DNA from 3 places in the Alteromonas sp. W12 genome. Region 1 is predicted to be linked to each of the others. Evidence: predicted binding sites of a transcription regulator. Region 1 holds the regulator's gene; each other region holds the start of a gene.
The links. The regulator sigma-54, encoded in region 1, starts transcription at its own class of promoters, with help from an activator protein. The targets are predictions, from matches to a motif close to GTTGGCACGNNNNTNGNNT.
Positions count from the first base shown of each region.

Region 1 (3,171 bases):
GAAAATATCATGGCCATTTTGCAAACCCGTAAAGATTTAAATTCACAACAGCAAGAAGAAGAAGCTGATGCGCTACTTGATGAATTTAATATTAACCATATACGTAATAGTACGGGGATGAGTTTGTCAGGGGGCGAACGCCGTCGCGTTGAGATTGCCCGCGCTCTGGCAGCAAAACCGCAATTTATTTTGTTAGACGAACCATTTGCTGGTGTTGATCCAATATCAGTTAATGATATAAAGAAGATAATACAACATCTTCGCGATAGGGGTATTGGAATCCTTATCACGGACCATAACGTACGAGAGACATTGGATGTTTGTGAAAAGGCGTACATTGTGAGTCATGGCGAGCTTATTGCGCAAGGAACGGCGGAACAGGTTTTAAGTAATCAAAAAGTAAGGGATGTATACCTAGGCGAACAATTCAGGCTATAGTTAATGTAACCGAATTGTCATTTTTCAGTTTCGCTCTGGTATATTCAATTTAGAGCATTTAAATAAGACGTAGATGAAACCATCTTTACAGCTAAAATTTAGCCAACAACTTACCATGACACCACAGCTTCAGCAGGCCATTAAACTGCTGCAGCTTTCTACACTTGATCTTCAACAAGAGATCCAAGAAGCGCTCGATTCTAATCCGCTATTAGAAGTTGAAGAAGGTAACGACGAGCCGCAACTAGAAAAGAACAATATCGACAACGATGACAGCGGCTCTGAGGCCACTGCTTCTGCATCTAGTGACACGTTAGAAGCCGGCGATGCACTTGAGAAAAACGATCTTCCCGATGAGCTGCCAATCGACAGCACATGGGACGAATACTACTCTGCTTCATCTTCGCCAGCTCCGGGTCCATCCAATGACGACGAGCAAATCTTCCAAGGTGAGACTACTGAAGATATTCAAGAGCACCTTCTTTGGCAAATGCGCCTTACCCATTTCTCGGATACCGATCGCGCAATCGCTACAGCAATCATCGACTCTATTGACGAGTCAGGTTATTTAACCGTTACTCTTGATGATATTTTAGAAGCGGTTAACGATGATGATATGGAAGAGCCGATTGAAATGGACGAAATAGAATGTGTGCTAAAGCGCATTCAGATGTTCGACCCTATTGGTTCTGGCTCACGCTCTCCACAAGAATGTTTGATGGTGCAATTGCGCCAATTTTCAGAAGACACACCGTGGCTTGCTGAAGCAAAGCAACTGATTGAAGAGTACTCTGACTTACTGAGCAGCAAAGATTATCGTACGCTTATGCGTAAAAGCCGATTGAAAGAAGATCAGCTACGCGAGGCAATGCGTTTACTGCAAACCTTGAATCCTCGCCCAGGTAGTGCTTTAGTTACTAAAGAGCCTGAGTACGTTATTCCTGATGTCTCAGTAACCAAGAAAAATGGCCGTTGGGTGGTTGAGCTGAACCCCGACAGTCTGCCTAAATTAAGCGTAAATCAACAATACGCTGCAATGAGTCGCCGTGCCAAGAATAGTAGCGATTCACAATTCATCCGCTCACACATGCAAGAGGCTAAGTGGTTCATAAAGAGCCTTGAATCTCGTAACGAAACCTTAATGAAGGTTGCAAACTGCATTGTGCAGCAGCAAATGGGCTTTTTTGAGCACGGCCCGGAAATGATGAAACCAATGGTGCTAAATGATGTCGCAGAAATGGTAGATATGCACGAATCCACTATTTCGCGAGTGACAACGCAAAAGTACATGCATACGCCACGTGGAATCTTCGAATTGAAGTATTTCTTCTCAAGCCACGTTGCAACAGAGTCTGGTGGTGAATGTTCATCTACAGCGATTCGTGCATTGATCAAGAAATTAGTGGCCGCTGAAAAGCCTAGCAAGCCGCTAAGTGATAGCAAGATTGCTTCATTGTTGGCCGAACAAGGCATTAAAGTTGCCCGGCGAACAATAGCAAAGTACCGGGAATCGTTGTCGATCCCGCCGTCGAACCAACGCAAAAGCCTTATTTAATCGGGCTTAATAATATAAGGAAGACGAAATATGCAAATCAACCTTACTGGTCATCATGTCGAAATCACCGACTCTTTGCGTAATTATGTCGATACGAAGTTCAGCAAACTTGAACGTCACTTTGATCACATTTCTAATGTGCATGTCATCCTGAACGTTGAAAAATTAAATCAAAAAGCCGAAGCGACCGTTCATTTAAGTGGCGCTGAAGTATTCGCATCCTCAGAAAATACCGACATGTATGCGGCGATTGACAGCATGGTTGATAAACTCGACCGGCAGGTAATCAAGCATAAGGAAAAACTGAAAAAACATTAGTAGTTAATTAAGCATGGATATACAAGCCATCGTAAGTCTGGACCGCACCGAGTGTGCGGTTCAGTGTAATAGTAAAAAGCGAATTCTTGAGATCATCGCTGATATCGCTGCCAAGCAAAACGAGAACATTGATCAGGCAACGGTACTCAACAGTTTGATGGCTCGAGAGCGTATGGGTAGTACAGGCATTGGCAATGGTATCGCCCTGCCCCATGGACGCCTGCCGGGCCTCGAGAAAGTGATTGCCATTGTTGTAACCAGCACGCCAGCAATTGACTTCGACGCCCTTGACGAGAAACCCGTAGACATCTTTTTTGCGCTACTCGTTCCTGAGGAACAGACCGAAGGACACCTTCAAACGCTGGCCACCGTGGCTGGTAAACTAAGCGACAAAGAAACGATTAAAGCAATACGTCGCGCAACGACAAGCGACGATATTCTATCTGCATTAAGTTAAACATTAAGCGCCTATTAACCGTTTAGTAGGCGCCTAATTCAACAACGCGTATGTGATAAAACCAGAGTATTAGGGAGAAAGTAGGTGAAGCTGATAATAATCAGTGGTCGTTCGGGGTCTGGTAAGTCTGTCGCACTTCGCGCATTGGAAGATTTAGGTTATTACTGTGTTGATAATATCCCGGTAAACTTACTTCCCACCTTAACCCATACAGTTGTTGACGAGTACGATCAGGTTGCGGTAAGTATCGATGTGAGAAACTTACCTAAAAATCCTGACGATTTGGTAGAAATTTTAGACTACCTGCCTTCTTCGTGGTCGATGACCATTGTTTACATTGACGCGAGCGATGATGTACTGGTTAAGCGTTTTAGCGAAACACGTCGCCTTCACCCTCTTGCCA
Region 1 covers NZ_LQXH01000001.1:255,419-258,589, reverse strand. Annotated here, with positions in the region: gene lptB (LPS export ABC transporter ATP-binding protein) at 1-438, shown strand, start outside; gene AWH61_RS01075 (RNA polymerase factor sigma-54) at 512-1,993, shown strand; gene hpf (ribosome hibernation promoting factor) at 2,024-2,311, shown strand; gene ptsN (PTS IIA-like nitrogen regulatory protein PtsN) at 2,325-2,768, shown strand; gene rapZ (RNase adapter RapZ) at 2,853-3,171, shown strand, end outside.

Region 2 (3,171 bases), 350 kb from region 1:
AGCCAATGCCGCCTTGTAAAAGCCTACGTATGTTGAGAATCTCTTCTTGTTTACGCGGTGTTGGCGTCATCGCACCGTCTTCACCCGCAACTTGGTTATAGTCCACCGCCACAGATACACTTAATCTGCGAATAACCCCTGTCTGTTTCTTGGTATGACTGATAGTGGTATCAAGTTCGTAGTTGCGTGTTGATTCTTTCGCTGTGCGCCCCGGCATAGTTTGTTGACTGCCGCCCACAGCATTTTCTGGAATATTAGAATCTAACGGAGGCTGATTAGACAGTGCACCAGGAATACCGCCAACACCGCCACCTACGCTGTTTTCTTCCATTATCATTTCACTGCGAACCGCAGGTAAATCAGGGTTGTAGCTACGCTGTGTTTGTTCCATAGCTGTAAAGTCCATGGTAACGTCAGCTTGTGCTGTGTAGTTACCTATGCCCAATACTGGAATCAGTATCGCGTCAATTTTTTCTAAGTACTCTTGCTCACGCTGGCGCTCAATCTCGTATTCTTTTCTGGCACGAGCACTCATAGAATCTTGAGAGCCTGAGTTAAGCAGACGACCATTGCTGTCTGTTACGGTTACCTTAGACGGCTCCATGTTTTGCACTGCAGACGCAACGATATCGACAACAGCATCAACCTCTTCACCTGCAATAACGGCACCGCGCTTAGCCGTTAGCACAACAGTTGCCGACGCTTTCTTCTCTCTTCGCGCAAATACGTTCTCTTTAGGCATAGCTAACAAGACACGGGCTTTTTGAATGCTTGCGATATCTTCGATGGTAGCCGCGATTTGTTGCTCGCGGGCGTGTTTTAGACGTTCCATCTCAACACGCTGGCTCACACCAAACCCCATATCCTGCATAATGATATCGGTACCGGCATCAGAGGCCTTTGTTAACCCTTGGCGGGTCATGCCTAAACGGATGTTTTGGAATTCGTCACTTCTTACGTAAACAATATTGCCTTCAAGCTTATAGTCGATTTGGTTCGCATCCATATAATCGAGGGTTTCAATAAGCTCTTGGGTTTCCATTTTCGCAAGTGGACGGTAATCAGGTTCTTGCGACCAGATAAGAATAAAAATAGCGATGGCGACGCAGATTACCAAAACAACCACAAGGGCCATTTGGCGCATCATATCTGCGCTACCTAAAGTGTCCATAAAACCAGATTTGTTTTCTGGCTCATTGTCCACTGCTTGATTTTGATCAGGAACCGTAAGGTTTGTACCTGTAGCTTCAGCCATAACCTACTCCACCTACACCGGCATATTCATTATTGTTTTATAGGCTTCAAGTACTTTGTTACGCACTTGAACAGTGGCTTCAAAAGCAATGCCTGCCTTTTCTTTCGTCAGCATAACTTGAGCTAGGCTTAAGTTAGGGTCGCCCATTTCAAAACGCTGCTGCGCGTCTTTAGATTCGAGCTGCATGCCGTTTACACCATCTACCGCATTCTTTAGCATGGTCGAGAAATCACTTGCCGAGCTATTAACTTCACTAAGCGGCTGCTGTTGAGGCTCATTAACTTGAAGACGAGTTTGCCCAATCATGTTCTGCATTTCTTGATACAAACTATTGGCTTTAACGTCCATAACCACTCCTAGTGCTTTTTCGAGACCGCCTGAACATCGGCGTATAACTTATGTATAGAGGGGATTTAGCAAAGGGCTTGCCAACTTTAAAAAGCTATATATATCAACAGGATATATTAAAAGGGAGAGGGTTAGCCAAATTTATGGCGTTTGACTTAGTGTGAGCAACAAAAAACCGCCGCCTTCTTTACTACAGAGGCGACGGATAAGGACGAGGAAACCGAAAGTGTAGAAAGCGACCTTATGCGGGCACTTCAATACCGTCTTCGCGCATGCGCGCTAATTTGTAACGAAGGGTTCTTGGACTAATGCCGAGCTTTTCTGCCACATCTTTACGCTTGCCGTTACACGACACCAATGTATCGAGGATAATTTGGTGTTCTTGGTAGCGCAGCTCAGACCCTAACCTATTTTCTTCAACATGCTCTTGCAGTGTTTCAACAGGTGCCGTCATGTCTTCGTCAATCATTAAATCGCTGGCGTCGATTTCATTGTGTTCACATAAAATAAGCGCCCGTTGAACCACGTTTTCTAGTTCGCGAACGTTCCCTGGCCAGCTGTATTGTGACAGCTTATTGCGTGCTGCTGCGCTTAACCTGATAGTACCCAGCCCTTGAGAACTAGCGTGACGCTGAACTAGATGCTCTGCGAGAGGGACAATATCACCCGGACGTTCCGAAAGCGGGCGCCACTCGATAGGGAATACATTTAAGCGATAGTACAAATCTTCTCTGAACTCTCCCGCATCCACTGCTTTTCTCAAATCTCGGTTACTTGTAGCAATAACGCGGACGTTGAGCTTAACGGTTTTACGTCCGCCAAGACGCTCTACTTCGCGCTCTTGTAACACGCGTAGCAGTTTAGCTTGAAGCGCCAAATCCATCTCGGTTATTTCATCAAGTAACAGCGTACCGTCTTGGGCTTGTTCAAATTTACCCGGGCAAGCTTGGATTGCGCCGGTGAACGCACCTTTTTCGTAACCAAACAAAGTCGCTTCTAGCATGTTCTCTGGTATGGCTGCACAGTTGATGGCGACAAATGGCGCATCACTTCGCGGCGACTGATCGTGAATATAGCGAGACAGCACTTCTTTACCCGAACCGCTTGGTCCCATTACCATCACAGTGGCGTCGGACTTCGCGACTTTGCGAGAAAGCTCAAGTAACTTCAAGCTTGAAGGGTCAGCAACAATAGGCGTGCGTGACTCTATTTTTTGAGCCGGCGCGTAGCGTCCCACTAAATTAAGCAGTACTTCTGGGGCAAACGGTTTTGATAGATAGTCTGTAGCGCCATCGCGCATTGCCTGCACGGCATCATCAATAGTGGCATAGGCTGTCATCAATAGCACCGGCATATTGGGGTACTTAGTTTTGATACTTTTAAGTAGCGTTAAACCGCTCATTTCGCCCATTTGAATATCGCTTACCACTAAATCGACGGAGCGCGAAGACAGCACCATTAACGCTTCTTCAGCACAGTCAGTGGCAACAACCTCATAGTTACCTAACAGAAGGGTGTCTAGGAGTGCTTCGCGTAATCCTGCGTCATCTTCAACAATTAAAATGGTA
Region 2 covers NZ_LQXH01000001.1:607,875-611,045, reverse strand. Annotated here, with positions in the region: gene fliF (flagellar basal-body MS-ring/collar protein FliF) at 1-1,255, opposite strand, end outside; gene fliE (flagellar hook-basal body complex protein FliE) at 1,268-1,603, opposite strand; gene AWH61_RS02455 (sigma-54-dependent transcriptional regulator) at 1,845-3,171, opposite strand, start outside.
Region 2: a site for sigma-54 is predicted at 1,670-1,688, ahead of fliE (flagellar hook-basal body complex protein FliE). Genes of this name have one in related genera too.

Region 3 (3,171 bases), 320 kb from region 1:
TACCGCCGTTAATCGCCATGTTGGAAGTGTAAGCTTGGCTGGTAGTGGTCAAGGCGTAATTTTGAATTTGGATGGTGATGTCAGTATCAATCTTGATGACGTCATTCAAATCGGCAGTTAGTAGGAGAATCAATAATGTCTTTTAATATTGCACTGAGTGGCGTATCAGCCGCACAAAAAGATTTGGATGTAACCGCCAACAACATCGCAAACGTAAATACAGTTGGCTTTAAAGAATCTCGCGCTGAATTTGGCGATGTTTATGCGGCATCACTGCTTTCAGGTGGCAAAACTAAAGTAGGTGACGGTGTACTCACTCAAGAAGTTGCTCAGCAATTTTCTCAAGGTAGCCTTCAGTTTACCAATACCTCGCTTGATTTGGCGATCACAGGTAATGGTTTCTTTGCGACAGTACCTGAAATTACGTCTCGCGACTTCTCGTTCACACGTGCGGGTCAGTTCAAGTTAGATAGCGACAATTTCGTGGTTAACAGTAACGGCGATAACTTATTGGGTTTCCCCGTTAACTCTGATGGTACAAGTGCCTCGGTAGCACTTAGTACTACAGAGCCAGTACGTATCCCAGATTCTTCGGGTTCTCCCGCACAAACCACAGAAGTTGACATTCGAATGAACTTGCCTGCTGGTGATGCAGCCCTAGATCCACAAGATTTTGACCCTGAAGATCCGCTTACCTACAACGCAGCAACATCGGTAACCGTTTACGATTCGTTAGGTGATAGTCACGTAATGACCTATTACTTCATAAAGGATGCGACACCGGGTGTTGATAATGAGTGGTATGTTGCTACTGCAGTAGATGACCAATTGGTGGACATGGTTGACGAAACCGGTACCGTACCTGGAACGCCTGTAAATTCGGTCGGTGGAAACACGGGGAACACGGTAACGGCATCGAAACTTATCTTTTCTTCTGGTGGTGATTTCGTTGGTATGGAAACGCCAAGCGGTAACCCTACCTTAGACTTTAAAATGCAGACCGAGGCACTGGGTGCGGGGATTTTGGCTAATGGGTCAGACGCATCTCAGCAGATCAGCATCGATTTTAATTTAGACCCTACCAGCGCAACACCGAATGAACCGTCGCAGTTCGCCTCTGCGTTTGAAGTTACTTCATTAGAACAGGACGGTTTGCCTGTAGGTCGATTAACAGGTATCGACATTGGTCCGGATGGCTTGGTTCGCGCGACGTTCTCTAATGGTACGTCTGAACCTATTGTTCGTGTCGCTTTGGTTCGCTTTTCTAATGAACAAGGCCTAACTCAAGAGAGCAGTACTCAGTGGAAGGAAAGTATTCTTTCTGGTGAGGCACTAGCGGGTGAAGCAACAACCGGTACTTTCGGCGAAATTAACTCTTCGGCGCTAGAACAAGCTAACGTTAACCTTACCACTGAGCTCATCGACATGATTATCGCTCAGCGTAACTTCCAGGCAAACTCGCGTGCGCTTGAAGTGAACAACTCGCTAAACCAGACTATCCTTAACATTCGATAGCTTGCAGTAAGCTACATTAGCAGGTTGCTAAGCGGCAAATTTTAGGCGCGGAAAACCGTACCTATTTGACCCGATTTAGAAAGGTCGCAACAATGCGACCTTTTTATTTTTCTATATATATCAATTCAATACCGCCCTTATTTTTCAATTAGACTAAATATCTACAGATTGGCACTGCCTTTGCAAAATCTTGTTTAAGGTTTAATCAGAGTCAAAAGTCAGTCATGGACAAACTTCTCTATATTTCAGCAAGTGGCGCCTCCCAAGACCTACTCGGAACAGGGATTAGGGCCAATAACTTGGCTAATGCACAGACAACGGGATTCAGAGCGCAGTTAGAGCAGGCAAGGTCAATGCCGGCCTACGGCGAAGGTTTGCCGACTCGCGTGTTTTCCATGACAGAAAGCCCGTCGAATAATTACGAGTCGGGTCCGATGATTAAAACAGACCGCGACTTAGACGTAGCCATCCAAGGTGATGGTTGGTTCGCTGTACAAGATCAAAATGGTCAAGAAGCTTACTCGCGTGATGGAAATTTCAAGTTAGGCGATGACGGAATTTTGACAGATATCCACGATCGCGTCGTGCTTGGTGACAATGGGCCAATATTCCTTCCTGTTCCTTTAGATAACCTCAATATCGCCGCCGATGGCACGTTGTCGATGAGACAGTTAGGTGCCCCTGCCAATGTTATTGAAGAAGTGGGGCGGCTTAAATTAGTTAGTCCAAACTATGCAGACATGGAACGTGGGAACGACGGCTTATTTAGAATGGAAGATGGCTCAATAGCGCCAGCCAATGCCAACGTAAAAGTAATGTCGGGCATGCTTGAAGGTTCCAACGTCAATGCGGTTGACGAAATGGTGGACATGATAAGTCTGCAGCGTCACTACGAGCTTCAAGTCAAAATGATGAAGCAAGCAGAGAAACTAGATCAAAGTGGCAATGCGTTATTACGCATTCTGTAAACGAATTTTTATCATCGTTGCCCCATGAGCAACGTCGGAGGTTAACATGCATCCAGCACTATGGATAAGTAAAACCGGACTAGACGCCGCACAGACCGATGTGGCAGTGGTATCTAACAACCTAGCCAATGCGTCAACAGTGGGCTTTAAAAAAGACCGCGCGGTGTTTGAAGATTTGCTTTATCAGAATATCAATCAGCCAGGCGGTCGTTCGTCTGCTGACACAGAGCTACCTTCTGGGCTTATGCTTGGTTCAGGCTCGAAGGTCGTTGCTACTCAAAAAGCACACACGCAAGGTAACCTGTTAACCACTGAAAACGCGCTTGATATGTCAATTCAAGGTCGTGGTTACTTTGAAATATTGCAGCCAGACGGCACCATTGCATATTCAAGAAATGGTCAGTTTTCACTGAACGACCAAGGCCAAATTGTTACTTCGGGCGCGGGCTTTTTGCTTCAGCCTGAAGTGGCTATTCCCGAAGATGCGCAACAAATCACAATTTCTCAAGATGGTGAAATTAGCGTGAGCATACGGGGCCAAGCTGAACCGCAGGTACTCGGTCAGCTTAATATTTCTGACTTTGTTAACCCAACCGGATTACAACCAACCGGACAAAACCTTTATGTAGAGACAGCGTCAAGCGGTGCACCTATTCAGGGGATCCCTGGTCTGCAAGGTTTGGGTTAT
Region 3 covers NZ_LQXH01000001.1:575,596-578,766, forward strand. Annotated here, with positions in the region: gene flgD (flagellar hook assembly protein FlgD) at 1-121, shown strand, start outside; gene flgE (flagellar hook protein FlgE) at 136-1,515, shown strand; gene AWH61_RS02315 (flagellar basal body rod protein FlgF) at 1,740-2,483, shown strand; gene flgG (flagellar basal-body rod protein FlgG) at 2,530-3,171, shown strand, end outside.
Region 3: a site for sigma-54 is predicted at 1,683-1,701, ahead of AWH61_RS02315 (flagellar basal body rod protein FlgF). Genes of this name have one in related genera too.